DNA from 2 places in the Bacillus sp. EB V-12 genome. Region 2 is predicted to be linked to the other one. Evidence: riboswitches for the same ligand, from Rfam matches in the RefSeq annotation. Region 2 holds a riboswitch; the other holds the start of a gene.
The links. A riboswitch is a leader RNA that binds a small molecule or an ion and turns the genes downstream of it on or off. The one in region 2 is predicted to bind thiamine pyrophosphate.
Positions count from the first base shown of each region.

Region 1 (9,037 bases), on a different contig from region 2:
ACATTTTGAATTTAGAGCACTAACAATAGAGTTGTTAAGTGCAAAACAAACGAATGGGTTATTACTTATGGCTAGTGTTTTAGTCGGAATCGTTTTCTTCACATTTGCTGCTAGTTTTATTTATTTCCGATTATATACTGATTTGAATCGTGATCAACAGCAGTATAAAATGATTTCGAAAATGGGGTTAAGTAAACGGGAGCTAAAGAAAGTTGTAACGAGACAGTTATTATTAATGTTTTTCTTACCAATTGTCGTTGCAGTAATACACACTGTAGTCGCTTATATGGCATTACAACAATTAGTCGATTTTTCTATTCTAAATAGCTCTATCGTCATTTTAATTTCATTTATATGTATACAAGTTTTATATTTCTTTATAACTCGTTGGCGTTATTTACAAAAGCTTCATAAGACAATGGAACAATAGAGAAAATCAGCAAGTAAGATTGCAGAAAAGCATGTAAAAAAACAATTTGAAGTTATGGAAGGAACTGTGATGAAAAAACAATTATCTATTTTCATATTAAGTATATTATTGTTATTAAGTGTAAGTGCATGCTCTAAAAACGAAAACAGATTTCCAGTTAACGGTGTGTTAATCATTGGAGATGAGAATCATACTGGAGCAATTATGAATCGTTATAAGGAAAACACGAAAGAACAGGAAGCTTTTGCAGTGAAAACAGGTAGATTTGACCAAAAAAGGGTTCTGATAATAAATGAATCTACTGCACAAGCGATGATGAATGCAAAGCTTTTTCGTAAACGTGATCAAGCATCCCTTTCTAAAACGTTAGATACGTTGCCGAACTTTCCAAAAGAAAGTTCCCTATTATTTATAAATGAAGAAGAAAAGAATATAAAAAGTATTGAAATAGAAGGAAACAAGATACCTGTTACATATGGTAGTGATGCTTGGCTTGGCAATAAACGTGACTATGGAGCACTATGGTATATCGTTGTGGCGAAAAATAGTGTGTATAAAGAAATAAAAGCAAATGAAACGAATATGCAACTTCTACACTTGAAAAAGTCATTAGGTGATGAAAACCCTAAAATATCGACAGATAATACGTTGATTAATGAAAAAGTAAAAGTAAGAAAGTTAATTGAAGGTTATAGAGATGAGGTATCAATTCAGTTTGTAACGATTGGAGAAAAATCTTAAAAAAGAGCTCGAGGTTGATGGATACTTTATCAACCTCGAGCTCTTTTTAATACCGTTTAAATAACTTACATTACTTCATTTAATCGAGTCTCACTCGTTTCTTCAATCGCATTTGAATTTTGAACTGAATTATTTTGTGCTTCTTTTTCTTTACGAGCCTTTTGTAGCATTTCAAGGATGATCCATAAGGGAACACCTTTATCCTTTAACATCTTCCATAAATCTAATTCATTAAATTTATGCTCAGGCTGTTTCATTTCTTTTTCAGATAAACGAATATCAAACTTGATAGGATCATTTATTTTCTTACTTTCAAGTTTAGTAGAAGAGATAGTATTATGCTCAAGAGTAGATGGAGTTATTTTAGTAGGTTGAGACAATGTATGAATATTTGATCCGATTTGCATGATTTTTCCTCCTTTTCAAGCAATGAGATTAGTTTTCTTATGGTTTTTAAATCTTTTTAACATGAGGAAACTATATCTAATTATAAATCTAAATAAATAGATTTACAAGTTATATTGTAAAAAGTAAATACTCACTTGAATTAATATTTATCAACATTTTTATATGTTTTCTATATATACAACGTATATAAAATACTTTACATTATGTTTAAGTTGTTAAATTATTCTGTTAATTTCTTAAAAAGAAAAATGTAAACGTTTTATTAGGGGGAGAAAGTATGGGGAAGTTATTTTTAAAAATATGTTTTTTTGCATTAGTGACCGTATGTTCATTCGCAGCGAAAATATCATACGCTGAAGAGAGGCAACAAAATAATTATCCTATCATATTGGTGAATGGATTTGCTGGATGGGGTAGAGAAGAAATGCTTGGCGTAAAATATTGGGGTGGTGTTCATGATATACAGGAAGATTTGAAACGAAATGGTTATACGGTACATACCGCAGCTGTTGGACCTGTTTCTAGTAACTGGGATCGTGCATGTGAATTGTATGCACAAATTAGCGGTGGGACAGTAGACTATGGTGCAGTCCATGCTGAGAAACATGGACATAATCGTTTTGGCAGAACTTATAGTGGTTTTGCGCCGAATTGGAGTGAAACAAATAAAGTTCATTTAGTTGGACATAGCATGGGTGGACAAACGATTAGAACATTAGTACAGCTATTAAAAGAAGGTAGTTTTGAAGAAAAGAATTATGTGAAAAATCACCCAGACACCAAAATATCACCACTATTTGAAGGCGGAAAATCATATGTTCATAGTGTTACAACATTAGCAACCCCTCACAACGGTACAACACTTGCGGATGGGAGTCTTCTACTGCCGTTCGTTAAAGATTTACTCATTACAGCTGCAAGCTTTGGAGGAAACAATAATTTATCATTATATGATTTTAAATTGGATCAATGGGGTATAAAGAAGAATGCTGGAGAGTCCTTTTTCCAATATAGTAATCGTATTCTAAATAGTTCACTTTGGAAAAATACAAAAGATATAAGTCAGTGGGATTTAAGTACAGATGGTGCAAAGGAGTTAAATAATTGGGTAAAGACGCAACCAGATGTGTATTATTTATCCTATAGTGGACATGCATCACAAGCAGCACCTATAACAGGTTTACATTTGCCTCATATAACGATGAATAAAGTGTTAATGGGAAATGCATTTTTCTTAGGTTCTTATGCGAGATATGAAGAAAACCGTCCGCTAGTTGATACTTCTTGGTGGCAAAATGATGGTGTAGTAAATACAAATTCCATGATTGCACCATCTTCTAATGTTGCTGTAAATAATAATGAGTCATTACAGGTTGGAAAATGGAATCATATCGAAACGAAAGCGAATTGGGACCATCTCGACATGGTAGGGTTAAGTGTTTCAGACTCGTTAGGTTTTTCTAGCATTCAAGAGTTTTATAGAACAATTGCTGAAAAGCTATCACGTTTACCGAAATAGGTAATAATAAAGCGCTCTCGATGGAATTCGAGAGCGCTTTATATTATATTGAAAGAGGGATTTGGTAGAAAAATATGGGGGGATATTATGAAAATTCAAGTTGTATTATCAGGATACGGAACAGTAGGCAGAGAGTTTATAAAATTATTAAATGAAAAATATTCATATATATATGAAACATATGGGATTCAATTAGTTGTAAGTGGCGTATTAGGGAGAAATATTGCAATACATAATGAAGAAGGCTTATCTCTTCATCATTTATTGATGTATGGTGGCGGTACCGCTGCAATTGAAAAATATTTAGAGTATCATCCGAAGGAACGTGCAACAACTAGCATAAGTGGTACTGTATTGGTAGAATCAACGGTTACAAATCTTAAAGATGGAAATCCAGGGAAACAATATATGAAACAAGCGATTGAGAAACAGATGGATATAGTAGCAATTTCTAAAGGTGCGCTCGTTACAAACTGGAGAGAAATAAATGAAGCAGCAAGAGGCGCAAATGTACGAATTCGATATAGCGGTGCAACAGCCGCTGCACTACCGACACTAGATATTGGACAATTTAGTTTAGCCGGTTGCAGTATTGATAAAATAGAAGGAATATTAAATGGAACAACTAATTATATTCTTACGAAAATGTATGAGGAAGATATGACATTTGAAGAAGCGCTGAAAGAAGCACAAAATAAAGGGATTGCTGAGACAAACCCTATATTAGATATAAGTGGTTCAGATAGTGCGTGTAAATTGTTACTTTTGACTAACAGCTTAATGGAAACAGAGAAAACACTTACTGATATACATATAAAAGGAATCGAGCACGTTACAAAACAGCAAATACAAAATGCTAAGAAACAACATAAAATTATTAAATTAATAGCATCAATATATAAGGATGAGGGTGGCAATGTGAATTTAAGTGTTGAACCGTGCGAAATAGAAAAAGATCATCCGTTAGCAAATGTAAATGGGACCGAAAAAGGAATTACATTCTTTACAGATACGATGGGACAAGTTACTACAATTGGTGGGGCTTCTAATCCACGAGGCGCTGCAGCTGCAGCTTTAAAAGATGTAATAAACTTATATCGAAAAGATTTGTAAGACCGTACCGCCCTTTATAAAAAATACATATGCCGTGGACCTTTTGAGAATGAAATAAATATGCAAAAATGATTGCAGGGGGTAAGAAATTGTTTAAGGATTTTAAAGTTGTTAAAGAACGTCCCGTTTATATTCAGTTGAAAGATTATTTGAAGAAGATGATTATGAAAGGGCATTTGCTCGGGGATCAAAAAATCCCATCAACAAGGGAACTAAGTGAATTATTAAGTGTGAGTAGAAACACTGTACTCGCTGCTTATGCAGATTTAGAGCAAGAAGGACTCATTTATGCAGTTAAAGGAAAAGGGAACTTTGTTGCGAAGGTGGATATATCTAACACTTCGTCTGTTGAAATAGATTGGAAAAAGAAACTTAATACAGTGACCGCATTAGCGGATGAATTAGATTTAATGAAACATGGTGTTCGTTGGGAAAAGGGAATGATTGTTTTTAATAGTATAGCCCCGGATGAGAAGCTATTTGATGTTGAAAATTTCAAAAGAGCTTTTCTTACTCGTATGTCCATTGAAGGAGACATCGTATTGAACTACGGATATGCAAAGGGATATAGACCGTTAATGAATTATTTACTTCATTACATGGAAATGAAAGGTGTAGACATTTCCAATAAAGATATTCTAATTACAAATGGATTTACAGAAGGATTGGATATTGTACTCTCTTCTTTATCAAAAAAATCCGGTCGTGTCATTTGTGAGAATCCAACTCACCACGCTGCACTTAAGCTTTTCCGTTTACATGGACTTGAAGTTCATGGGATTGATATGCATGAGGATGGTATTGATACGAATGAAGTTGAAAAAAGTTTGCGTGAAAAAGATTTTGATTTTGCTTATTTAATTCCTTCTTATCATAATCCAACCGGTATTGTTACGAGTTCAGAGAAAAGAACGGAATTGATGAGGTTATTCTCAAAATACAAGGTTCCTATTATAGAGGACGGATTTAATGAAGAATTACGTTATTCAGGTTCACATTTAGCTCCATTATTAACTTTTGCTGGAGCTGGCAATAATGTGATTTATATTAGTAGCTTTTCAAAGGTACTTTTCCCTGGTTTACGTGTAGGCTGGATTATTGCAGATAAAGAGCTGATTCATTATTTAGAAAGCGTAAAAAGAGCAAGAACGATCCACACATCTACGTTAGATCAAGCTGTTCTGTTTCAATATTTACATGAGGGATATTTTGAGAAATATTTAAAAAAGGCAAGATCTGTTTATAAGAAAAAATATGAGTTAGCTGTCGGGGCATGTAACCAGTACATTCCTTTTAAAAGAATGACTGGAGATGGTGGACTGCATTTATTTATAGAGCTAGAAGAGCATATGAATGCCCGCACACTTTTACAAAAGTGTTATGAGAAAGGCGTTACGTTTTCACCTGGAGATGTTTTTTACTCTGATGGAGAAGGAGCGAACACTTTCCGATTAGGGTTTTCGCGCTTGAAAGAAGAAGAAATAGTTCGGGGAATTAAAATAATTGGTGATACATTAAAAAATGAAATTTGGAGTTGAGAAAATGAAAATCGGTGTTATTATGGGCGGGGTATCGTCTGAAAAACAAGTTTCAATTATGACGGGGAATGAAATGATTGCTCATTTAGATAAAAATAAGTATGAAATAGTTCCAATTACATTAAATGAAAAAGTGGATTTAATTGAAAAAGCGAAAGACATTGACTTTGCGTTGCTCGCATTACACGGAAAATACGGAGAAGATGGGACAGTTCAAGGAACACTGGAGAGTTTAGGGATTCCTTATAGCGGAAGTAATATGTTATCTAGCAGTATATGTATGGATAAAAATATTTCGAAAAAGATTTTACGTTATGAAGGTGTAGAAACACCAGATTGGATTGAACTTACAAAAATGGAGGATCTAAATCTTGATGAGTTAGATAAGTTAGGATTTCCATTAGTAGTAAAACCAAACTCTGGCGGATCGAGTGTCGGAGTGAAAATCGTTTATAATAAAAATGAATTGATCTCAATGCTAGAAACTGTATTCGAATGGGATTCTGAAGTAGTAATTGAGAAGTATATAAAAGGTGATGAAATTACATGTTCAATTCTGAATGGAAAACAGTTACCTATAGTTTCAATTCGACATGCAGCCGAGTTCTTTGACTACAATGCAAAATATGATGATACTAGTACAGTTGAGGAAGTTATCGAACTTCCAGCAGAAATTAAGGAACGTGTAAATAAAGCGTCACTTGCTTGTTATAAAGCATTAAAATGTAGTGTTTATGCAAGAGTTGATATGATGGTGAAGGACGGAATTCCATATGTAATGGAAATTAATACATTACCAGGGATGACACAATCAAGTTTATTGCCAAAAAGTGCAGAAGCAGCGGGGATTAGTTATAGCAAACTATTAGATATGATTATTGAAACATCATTAAAAGTTAGAAAAGAAGAAGGGTTTTAAGGGAATTATATAACGAATTTTTTTGACAGTTTCACGAAGTATGCTATGATGAATACATTATAAAAACAAAATATTTATCCACTAGGGGGGCCTCTTATAGGCTGAGATCAAATGTGATTTTGAGACTCTTAGTACCTGATCTGGTTAATGCCAGCGTAGGGAAGTGGGAAAGACGTTGCTATTTAATGAGTAAATAAATACTGTCGATTTCACTTTCTTTACGCCTGTAAAGAAAGTTTTTTTATTTTACAGCTTTAATAATTGTGGATAAATACTTATATTTTATACATTATTGGAGGGATTTAAATGACTTTTTCACAATCATTACGTAAAGAAGTAGATTCAATTTGGGAAGCGAGTTTTAACCATCCTTTTGTAAAAAAACTTGGTGAAGGAACGTTAGATTTAGCTAGTTTTCGCTATTATGTGCTTCAAGATTCATATTATTTGAGTCATTTTGCTAGAGTACAAACATTAGGAGCTGCAAAAGCTCTTGAATTAGAAACGACAGCTCGTATGGCACACCATGCCCAAAATACATATGAGGCGGAATTATCATTACATGAGAATTTTGCGAAGAAATTAGGGATAACAAAAGAAGAAAAAGATAATTTTATCCCTGCTCCAACTGCATACGCATATACTTCACATATGTATCGTGCTGCGTACGAAGGACATTTAGGCGATATCATTGCAGCAATTTTACCTTGCTATTGGTTGTATTATGAAATTGGCGAACGCTTAAAAGAGTGCCAGCCGGAAGAGCAAATTTATGACGAATGGATTTTTGCTTATGGATCTGATTGGTTCCGTACGCTAGTTGAAGAGCAAATTACACGTTTAGATACTATCGCTGAAAAAGTAACAGAGGCAGACCGCAAACGTATGAAACAGCATTTTATTATTAGCAGTCAATATGAATATTCATTTTGGGAAATGGCTTATACATTAGAAAAGTGGCCAGTGGATACAGACGTAAAAGACGTAATTGGATAAAGAATAGAAGTAATGTTATAGATAGGTATGGATCATACCTATCTATATATTTTTTCTTGTCAAATTTGCGTAAAGTCATTAGTGCTACGGATATGGCGAAATAGAATATCGATAATTTAGCTCATTTACTTGTCTACGCATTAACTGGATAAACTTCTGTCACATTTATTTTACAATCAAAGAACGTAAATGTTGGTGGTATGAAGTTAAATAAGAAAAGAAACCCGAGCTGTTAGCTGTAACGGAGTTGTTTTTTCTTTGCAGGAATTTCTAAATTATCATGGAGTGTTGTTAATACGATATGCAAATATGCATATCGTATTTTTTTTGAGCTCTTTATGTGTTAAAATCAGATATAGAGATATGGAAATATAAAGAAGCAAAAGCAGGAATATCCAATGAATTTTGAGAGGTGTTATATGTTTACAAATAAGAAATTAATTCGATTTGGTTTATCGTTATTTGTATTTTTAGGGATAATTAATTTTACAATCAGCTATTTCCAAACATATCTTGAAACAGCAGCAGATATTAAATGGATAATTCCAGAAATTTGGAAAACCATTTTGCTAGATGTTCCTCAAGGGATACTTGTTCTTTTAGGCGCAATTGCTTTATATGATTTCACAAAAGAGGCATCACAAAAAGACGCATCAATCTAAGTGTGTCTTTTTTCTATTAGGAATTTCATAGAGAGTTTTACTGGAGAAATAGAATGAAAAGCCCTAATTAGGGCTTTTTTTGTTGGAATTTCTTATCCGTCATAGAAACCGGTCACTTGGAGGTGTTATAGCGAAAGCCATTTACAGTACAGAAAAATCTAAGCAGCAGACGGAAATATATAGGATATGGCATCATAATTATTGAGAAATTAATTGAACTTAGTAAGTATGAAGATATGACGCTAGAATTCATATTTTTTAATTTTTATTTATCCCGCTATTTGCCGGGCAGTAAGCCCCCCCCTCAAAATTCAGCGGAAGCAAAGAAGTTAGGTAGGGGATGAACAAAACCCCACTGATTAAAGTTTCACTTTATAAAAATGAGCCCATAGTAAAAATAGGTATATGAACAAGGTGCATCATCTAGTGATAAGTCATACTTTGTTGGTGTACGTATTGAACTTAGTTTATAGCGCTATTTCTACTTAGATGTAACGAACAGGAATATAGGGAAGTATCGATGAGGTTGTATTTTATAAACGGAGGTTATGAAAATGAATCAGTTTCAACAAGAACTACAAGCGTTAAGCCTTAATGATTACCGGTCTGGAAATATTGTCTATTGGGACCAGCAAAACCAATATCCATATTACTATATTGAAGATGCTGCTCGTCGCTGTGGCGGTTGTGGTCGTTGTGGCGGTTGTGGTG
Region 1 is NZ_JBUXJL010000009.1:104,456-113,492, reverse strand. Features, by position in the region: gene ACZDYH_RS23455 (ABC transporter permease) at 1-430, shown strand, start outside; gene ACZDYH_RS23450 (lipoprotein BA_5634 family protein) at 500-1,171, shown strand; gene ACZDYH_RS23445 (DUF3914 domain-containing protein) at 1,237-1,578, opposite strand; gene ACZDYH_RS23440 (esterase/lipase family protein) at 1,857-3,098, shown strand; gene ACZDYH_RS23435 (homoserine dehydrogenase) at 3,186-4,211, shown strand; gene pdxR (MocR-like pyridoxine biosynthesis transcription factor PdxR) at 4,301-5,749, shown strand; gene ACZDYH_RS23425 (D-alanine--D-alanine ligase) at 5,754-6,668, shown strand; TPP riboswitch at 6,742-6,847, shown strand; gene tenA (thiaminase II) at 6,975-7,664, shown strand; gene ACZDYH_RS23415 (DUF3937 family protein) at 8,063-8,326, shown strand; gene ACZDYH_RS23410 (heterocycloanthracin/sonorensin family bacteriocin) at 8,881-9,037, shown strand, end outside.
Region 1: it holds a riboswitch for thiamine pyrophosphate, as region 2 does, so the genes downstream of both, tenA (thiaminase II) here and ACZDYH_RS22335 (MTH1187 family thiamine-binding protein) in region 2, are expected to answer to the same signal.

Region 2 (9,037 bases):
CACTCGTTAGCTCCATTAAAAGATTTACGAGAAGGGTTACGTAAAATTGGTGAAGGTGACTTAAGTATTAAATTAAAAGAAAGACCAGATGATATTGGAATTATTAATGTTTATTTCAATAACACGATTGAAAAATTTAAAGGGATTATAGATAAAGTAAGGCAAACTGCTGAGCAAGTTTCTTCTTCTTCACAAGAATTGTCGGCGAGTACAGAGGAAAATAGCATGGCAGTTCAAGAGATTGCAAGTTCTATTGAAGGTTTAAGAGTAGGGGCACAGTCTCAAAAAACTTCAGTACAACAATGTTTAGGAATTGTACATGGAATGGAAGATAAGGTAGAAGAAATAACTGGGGCTGCAAAACAAGTTGCGGTTGCTTCTGAAGGTATGGAACAACATTCAATTGAAGGTAATGAAGTGATTGGACAAATTATTAATCAAATGAGTTTAATCCAAAATGCAGTACAAGATTTATCTTCCATCATTTATTCGTTAGAAACAAGGTCAAAAGAAATTAGTGATATCGTAACTGTAATTACAGGTATTTCAAATCAAACAAATTTATTAGCTTTAAATGCTTCTATTGAGGCTTCACGTGCTGGAGCAGCTGGAAGAGGGTTTGCAGTTGTTGCTGATGAAGTACGAAAATTAGCAGAACAAACAGAAGCGTCTGCTAAAGATATAGCGAAATTAATTGGTGAAACACAAGCTGAGACAGAAGATGCTGTAGTTTCCATGCAAAAAGGTTCAAGAGAAGTAGAAACTGGAATTTCGCTTGTTCAAAGTAGCGGTGATTTCTTTGAAAAAATCTCAAAATCAGCGCAATCTGTTACAGATCAAGTAAAAGCTGTTTCTGGTAATTCGAGTGATATTTTACAAAATAGCCAGAATATCGTTCAAGTCGTAAATGAATTATCACATATTGCAAATACTTATGCCAACAGCAGTAGTAATGTTGAAGAAAGCATGAAAGAGCAAGAAATATCAGTACAAGATATTGCAGAATTAGCGACTTCTTTAAGTTGGCTTTCTCAGGAATTACAAGAGCTTATTGGTGAGTTTAAAAGCGAATAAGGAGAAAGTTCAATTCTAATCAAGGGGGTATCTCCGCTACTGATTATGAATTGAACGAATCTGCTCTTTAATAAGGGATGAAAAAGGTGTGAATTTTCACACCTTTATTATATTTAAGAGAGGAATTTACATAAATATGAAATTAGCAATTTCTTATAATGAGATGGTAAAAGAATTTTTAGGAAAAGTAGAAGGAAGTATTAAAATACCTAAAGATGTGCAAGGAACAGAACTTAGGATAAAAAGGAAAACGGAACTGTTTTCAAATTTGACTCACATTGTAGATTTAATAGGAGCGACTGCAACGTGGTTATATCATATTTCTAAAGAAAAACATATTGTCGTGCTTTATCATGTAAGAGGAAGTTTATTTCCGATTACTATTGAAGTTTCTAATTTTCTCTCCTATGAAAGTTTAAATTTACAAATTGAAGAGCAACTGGAGCAAATTAAAGAAATGAATGAGGAAGAAATAGAAGAGTTTCAAAACGGTAATACGTTATATGAAATGTCACCTATTATTATTGGTGAAACATATTATGAGCTACAAGACACGAATACATTACAATTTGTATTTAGTAAAAATATGCAAAGTGTAGAAATAATATTTAATAGTGTTAATTGGAAAGAGACAACGATTACTCGTTATGCACAACAAATACAAGGTGTTTTAATTAATAAATCACAAAATAAGAATAATCATATAAATGATTTTAATATTATTACAGAGGCCGAGATGGCACTTTATAGTCAAGTGAATGATACGACAGCAGTATATCCTGAGAAAAGTATCGTCGATATGTTCTATAATACTGTTACTCAATTTCCAAATCGTATAGCTTTATCTTCAAGGGAAGGTACTTTAACTTATGAGGAGCTAAATAAAAAAAGTAATCAAATAGCTCGTATGTTAATTAAAAACGGCGTCCAGTTAGGAGACTATGTTGGAATATTTATGAAACGTAGCATAGACACAGTAGTAAGTATGGTAGCTATATTAAAAGCTGGTGCAGCGTATGTTCCGATTGATCCAGATTATCCGGAAAGTAGAATACAGTACATTATTCAAGATAGCCAAGCGAAAGTTATATTGATGAAAGAGACGCCTATAACATGTGATGGGGTTCAAACAGTTTCAATGTATGATAGTGAAACTTATGAAGATACAGATGTAAAGTTGTCTATTCATTGTGATGATGTAGCTTATATGATTTATACATCTGGTTCAACAGGGAATCCAAAGGGAACAATGTTAGCACATAGAGGCGTTGTTAATCTGTATACTTGGATGAAAAAGCAATATGAATTGACAGAAGAGGATGTATTTGCCCAATTTCCTTCCTTTAGTTTCGATGCTTCTGTATGGGAGTCATTTGCTTCTTTATTCTGTGGAGGAAACTTATATGTACTATTAGAGGAAGAGCGATTGTCTGTAGAAGCATTTGCAAATGCAATCTATAAAGTGAAAGCAACTTCAATCTTGGCATTAGCAACAATTTTTGTTCGACAAGTAGCAACTTATTTGGCAGAAGAAGATATATATAAGCTAGCTTCCCTAAAAAGAATTGCGATTGGCGGTGAAATGTTGCCTGTAGAGGTTATTAAATTGTGGAGAGAAAGAATAGGTACAAATGTTGAAATTCATAATGTATACGGACCGACAGAATGTACTGTAGTGACGACAACCTATAAAATACCTAGTCGGTTAAATGAGGATGTTGCGAGTATTCCCATTGGTAAACCATGTGCTAATTATCAAGTTATGATTTTGGATGAGAATATGAATCTTTGTCCAATTGGTGTACCTGGTGAATTATATATAGATTCAGTGGGATTAGCAAAAGGGTATTTTAATAAGCCTAATAAAACAATTGAAGCTTTTATTCCGAACCCCTTTAATCCTATAGTTAATATATATAAAACAGGTGATATCGTTAAGTTGCTAGAGGATGGAAATATAGAGTTTTTACATCGGAAAGATGATCAAGTAAAAATTAGAGGACATCGTATTGAACTAGGCGAAATCCAAAGTAAAATTTCTCAAAATCATAATATAAAAGAAAATGCTGTTTTTGCTAAGAAGAGTAAGGAAGGTAGCCAATATTTAATCGCGTTCTATACAACTTTAAATAAAAAAGAAATACCAGAATTAGTTTATCAGTTACAAGAGCAATTACCAGATTATATGGTGCCATCTAAACTAATTTATATTAATGAATTACCACTTACACCTAATAAAAAGATTGATGTTAAGAAGTTAGCTCAGTTAGAAGAAAAGTATGAACCGGTTCGTCTACAAGAATATGTTGCACCTTCTAATAAAGCAGAAAAACAAATAGCGAACGCCTGGGCGGAAGTATTAGGAATTTCAAAAGTTGGAGTGCATGATGATTTCTTTACAATTGGTGGACATTCATTAAAAGTATTACGAGTCTTAACATTGTTAAAAGAAGATTTCTCACATTTAACAATTCAAGATTTCTTTAAAGAAAGAACGATATATGGATTAGCTCGAATTGAGCGAGAAGTAAAAGTAGAGAAAGAAGAAGTATTTCGTGAATATAAAGTGATTCACGAACCAGATACTATCACGTATGCAAACGTTTTGGAAGAAAACCAGATTTCAAATGTCTTTTTAACAGGAGCTACTGGTTATTTAGGATCACACATATTATATGAATTGTTGAGAGATACAGCTGCTACTATTTATTGTTTAGTAAGACCAACTAAAGATGTGCAGCAAAGAATTATAGATACATTAACAGGCTACTTTAATGATGTATGTGAAGAATGGTTACAGCGTATACAGGCCGTAGCTGGTGATCTGGGAGAAGAGTATCTTGGGATGAGCGAAGAAGAATTTATGTTCATCAGTTCTAAGATGGATACGATAATTCATTGCGGTGCAGATGTAAGACATTTTGGGGATGTAAAACAATTTGAAAATATAAATGTCCAAGGAACTAGCCGTATGCTAGCATTAGCGGAGAAAGGTGCTACATTCCATTTTATTTCTACAATTGGTATCCCGTTAGAATTAGCGGTAGATCAATGGGATACATACATGAAAACTGGTGATTTTAATTACAGTGTAGACTTAGAGAATGTATATTCAAATAGTAAACTACAAGCGGAAAACATTGTTCGTGAAGCAATGAAAAATGGTTTGCGCGGAAATATTTATCGTGCAGGTAATTTAGCATGTCATTCAGAAACAGGTTCGTTCCAACAAAATATTGAAGGAAACGCATTTTATCGTCTTATTAAAACAATGCTATTAATTGGGAAAGCACCAAATGTGAAGTGGAAAGTTGATTTCACACCAATTGATTTTGCTAGTAAATCAATTGTATCGTATTTGCAAGATGCGCAAATTATAGGAGAGACGTTACATATTTGTCATCCACATCAAATTGAGTTTGAACAATTTATACAGCTAATTGGAGAGTGTGGATACAATCTTGAAATGGTTCCACTTTCAGAATATGTAAATACCGGACTTGCATTAGCGAAGGGAAATGAAGTAATAGCAGAGTTAATTGCTTCTCAAGTTGCAGGAGATGGAGCGCAGCAATCTGAAATTGTAATGGGTACGCGTAGAACGAATAAATGGATTAAGAAAAAAGAATTGATAGTACCAGCAATTAATAAAGAATTTATTCAGCAGTTATTAGCTCATGGTGAAAAAGTTGGTTATTTTCCAAAAATAATGAAATGATTATGCATGCTTTTGTTTGTTCAATAAAATAAATCATGCTACAATGAAAACGAATTAAGGACCGGGGAGCCAATTGGCTGAGAGGATGTAAGTAAACATCGACCCTCAACCTGATCTGGATAATGCCAGCGTAGGGAGTTACTTAAAGTGATGTAGCATATGTTATTCTGTAATAACTTGCATACAAGGCTTTCCTACGCAGTAGGAAAGCCTTTTCTTATTTTTGAAATTTATTTTTATAAGGGGGATTTTATTATGTCACAACAAGTTACAATGTCATTTTCAGTAGTACCACAAGCAAAAACGAAAGATGTATATTCTGTTGTCGATAAAGCAATTGAAGTTGTGCAACAATCGGGAGTTCGTTATGAAGTAGGAGCAATGGAAACAACTTTGGAAGGAGAATTAGATGTACTTCTTGATGTCGTTAAACGTGCGCAACAAGCTTGCGTCGATGCTGGAGCAGAAGAAGTGATTACTTCTATTAAAATCCATTATCGTCCAAGCACTGGTGTAACGATAGATGAAAAGGTTTGGAAGTACCGTGATGAATATGCAAAACCAGAAGCAATCTAAACTTATTACAACTATTTGGCTTATCCTTCTCATTGCGATATGGGAAGGATCTGTTTCATTATTTAAAATCGAACCGTGGATTTTACCAAAGCCTTCTGCCATTGTTCAAGAATTAATTGGGATGAAAGATTTACTATTACCAAATACGATGCAAACACTGCAGGAAGTTATAATTGGACTATTCTTTGCAATTTTATTGGGGACGAGCATCGCAATTATTATGGACGTTATACCGTTATTTCGTATTTTAATAAATCCATTGCTCGTTATTTCGCAAACAATTCCAATTGTTGTACTTGCACCGCTATTTATTATTTGGTTTGGATATGGGATGTTGCCGAAAGTAATGGTCGTAATACTCGTTTGTTTCTTCCCAATTGCGCTTAGTATTTTAGAAGGTTTTCAAACAGTAGATAAAAACATGTTGAAACTGTTACAAACAATGAAGGCGACAAAATGGCAAGTTTACCAGAAAGTAAAATTTCCAGCAGTGCTTCCATACTTTTTCTCAGGTTTAAAAATTGCAGTTACATATAGCGTAATGGGGGCAATTATCGGAGAATGGCTCGGTGCAAGTGAAGGATTAGGCGTTATGCTTACGAGGGCTACAAAATCCTTTTTGACTGCCCGAGTATTTGGTGTTGCAGCAATCATCGTTATGGTGACATTATGCCTGTATTTTATCGTAGAGTTTATGGCAAGAATAACAGCACCATGGATATATAGAAAGGACGGCAGAAAATGAAAAAAGGTTTGAAAGTTATGTTAGCTGCCTTAGTAGCGGTAGGTGTGGCTGGATGTAATCCGGCGAAGAAAGAAGAAAGTGCAAGTAAAGATCAAAAAGTAAAAGTAGTATTAGATTGGTTTCCAAATACGAATCATACTGGCTTGTATGTAGCGCAAACGAAAGATTATTACAAAAAGCAAGGATTAGATGTAGAAATTATTCAACCAGGTGACAATGTAACAGCAGAGCAAATGATAGCATCAGGAAAAGCAGACTTCGCAATAAGCGCACAAGAAAATGTAACGTTAGCTCGTGTGGAAGGAATTCCTGTTGTATCTGTAGGAGCGATTATTCAGCATAACACTTCAGCGTTTGCATCGCTTAAGAAAGATAATATGACGTCACCGAAAGATTTTGAAGGTAAACGTTACGGCGGCTGGGGAGGACCAGCGGAAGAAGCGACATTAAAGACGATTATGGATAAACATCAAGCTGATTTTAATAAAGTTGAAAAAATCATCTTAGGACAAACAGATTTCTTTAAATCAATCGGTCGTGATGCAGATTTCGAATGGATTTATTACGGTTGGGATGGTATTGAAGCGAAGCGCCAAGGAAAAGAGTTAAATACGATTATGGTGAAGGACTTAGATCCAGCGCTTGATTTCTATAGTCCTGTTATTATTACGAGTGAAAAACATACGAAGCAAGATAAAGACTTTGTGAAAAAGTTTATGAGTGCAACGACAGAAGGTTATAATTTTGCAATTAAGGAACCGAAAGAGGCTGCTGATATTTTAATTAAAGCTGTTCCAGATGTAAATAAAGATTTAGTTCAAGAAAGCCAAAAATGGTTAAGTACGAAGTATCAAGATGATGCTAAAGCATGGGGAGTACAGAAGGAAGAAATTTGGACGAATTACATGAATTTCTTATATGACAACAAAGTTATTAAAAAGAAAATCGATGTAAAAGATGCTTTTACAAATGAATTCCTTCCAAGTGAAAAATGAGCGGATTACAAATAAAAAATATAGTGAAATCTTTCGACGGAAAGAATGTATTAGAGAATATTAGTGCCTCTATACAAGAGGGAGAGTTTGTTTCCTTTGTAGGACCGAGTGGTTGCGGGAAAAGCACATTATTAAACATGATTGCAAATGTTGAAAAACCAACAAGCGGGAACGTAACGTATAACGATAAGCAAGTACAAGAGCAAGATGTTGTTAGTTATATGCCACAACAAGATTTATTACTACCGTGGCGATCAGCTTTGCAAAATATCGTTCTTCCGTTAGAAATTGAAGGAAAGCCGAAAAAACAAAGGCTGACAGAAGGAATGGAAGCATTAAAGCAGTTCGAACTAGATGAATATGCAGACCATTATCCAGATGAATTATCTGGTGGTATGCGTCAAAGAATTAGTTTTCTGCGCACATATTTATGTGAAAAGCCAATTATGCTGCTTGATGAGCCTTTTGGTAAATTAGATGCATTTACAAAAATGGAAGTACATAGCTGGCTTTTAAACTCTTGGCATCAAGAAAAGCAAACAATCGTTATGGTGACACATGACTTAGATGAGGCAATCTTGCTTTCAGATCGCGTATTTATTTTATCTCAAAGACCAGCGTCAATAGTTGGCGAGGTACAAGTGAAATTACCTAGGCCGAGAACGATGGATATGTTAACATCACTCGAATTAAAAAAGGATAAAGAAGAGATTTTAAGTGTGTTAGCTCCTTATATGAAAAAATAGAAAAAGCTGATGTTTTAATTTTAGACGAACCGACTAATCATTTGGATGTAGAAACTAAGATGGCTTTACAGGAAGCGTTACAACAATACAAAGGAACGGTTTTAATTGTCTCACATGGACCTTCTTTCTATGAATCGTGGATAACAAAAGTATGGAATATAGAAGATTGGAATACTGAACAATATGAATAAAGAAAAGGCATTAGCTTTTAGGAGCTAATGCCTTTTCTTTGTGATTAACATGATTTTCGAGAACTCTTACATGAGAATTGTATGAAGAAGCACTCTTATGGTGCGCTTATAAGCGTGCTTTTTCTTTTGTTATATTTATAATACGAAAGCCTTTCCCTAACAGGTGACTATCTTTCTTTATATATATAGATAGTTCAAAATGGAATGAAAATAATTCCTTTATGTAAAGGATAATATGGATATTATAGGAAGACAATAGAAATTAAAGGAAATTCATGTAAAATTCAAATGAACTTCATATAAACTTCATATTAGAAATTAAATATAATTATAATAGGTTATTATGATATTTTTGATTTTTCGTAAAATTAAAAGTTTGAATTTAGGAGGTATTGCTCAAACCTAAATTCAAACTTTAGTGAATTAATTAATGGATATTACGTCTAGTTTTCGCTAATGACGGTATTTAAAAGTTCGGCAGGATTACCTGTTCCTGCACCGCCAATTGTAATAAATCCACCAGGAGGAATTTCACCATTCCATCCTGCGTTCGTAATTACATAATGATTATTTGTTTTACTACTAATTTTAGAATCCCAAACTTGTGTTAAATTACCGCTATAATCAAATTCTAATTTCCAATTTTTAATAGGAGTCGTTCCATTATTTTTGATTATAATCGAGAAGTTATAACCGCTGCCCCAATTCGAAGTGACTGAAAATGTAGCAGTACCATTTCCATCAGGAGGTGTCGTATTAGCTTCATCCGTTTTGACAGTAAGAGCGGTAGGTTGTGATTTATTTCCAGCAGCATCTTTGGCAATTATTGAAAATGTGTATTCCGTATTAGGTTTTAAGTTTTTAATTGTAATGCTATTTGTTGTTGTACTCCATTTCTCTTCTCCAGCAGTAATTTCATATGCCATAACTCCTACGTTATCAGTAGATGCAGTCCAGTTTAATTGAACTGAGTTTGAATTTTTATTCGTAAC
Region 2 is NZ_JBUXJL010000008.1:110,932-119,968, forward strand. Features, by position in the region: gene ACZDYH_RS22325 (methyl-accepting chemotaxis protein) at 1-1,074, shown strand, start outside; gene ACZDYH_RS22330 (non-ribosomal peptide synthetase family protein) at 1,211-4,792, shown strand; TPP riboswitch at 4,845-4,946, shown strand; gene ACZDYH_RS22335 (MTH1187 family thiamine-binding protein) at 5,048-5,368, shown strand; gene ACZDYH_RS22340 (ABC transporter permease) at 5,340-6,113, shown strand; gene ACZDYH_RS22345 (ABC transporter substrate-binding protein) at 6,110-7,108, shown strand; gene ACZDYH_RS22350 (ABC transporter ATP-binding protein) at 7,105-7,854, shown strand; partial or broken gene ACZDYH_RS22355 (P-loop NTPase family protein) at 7,851-8,045, shown strand; gene ACZDYH_RS22360 (glycosyl hydrolase family 18 protein) at 8,489-9,037, opposite strand, start outside.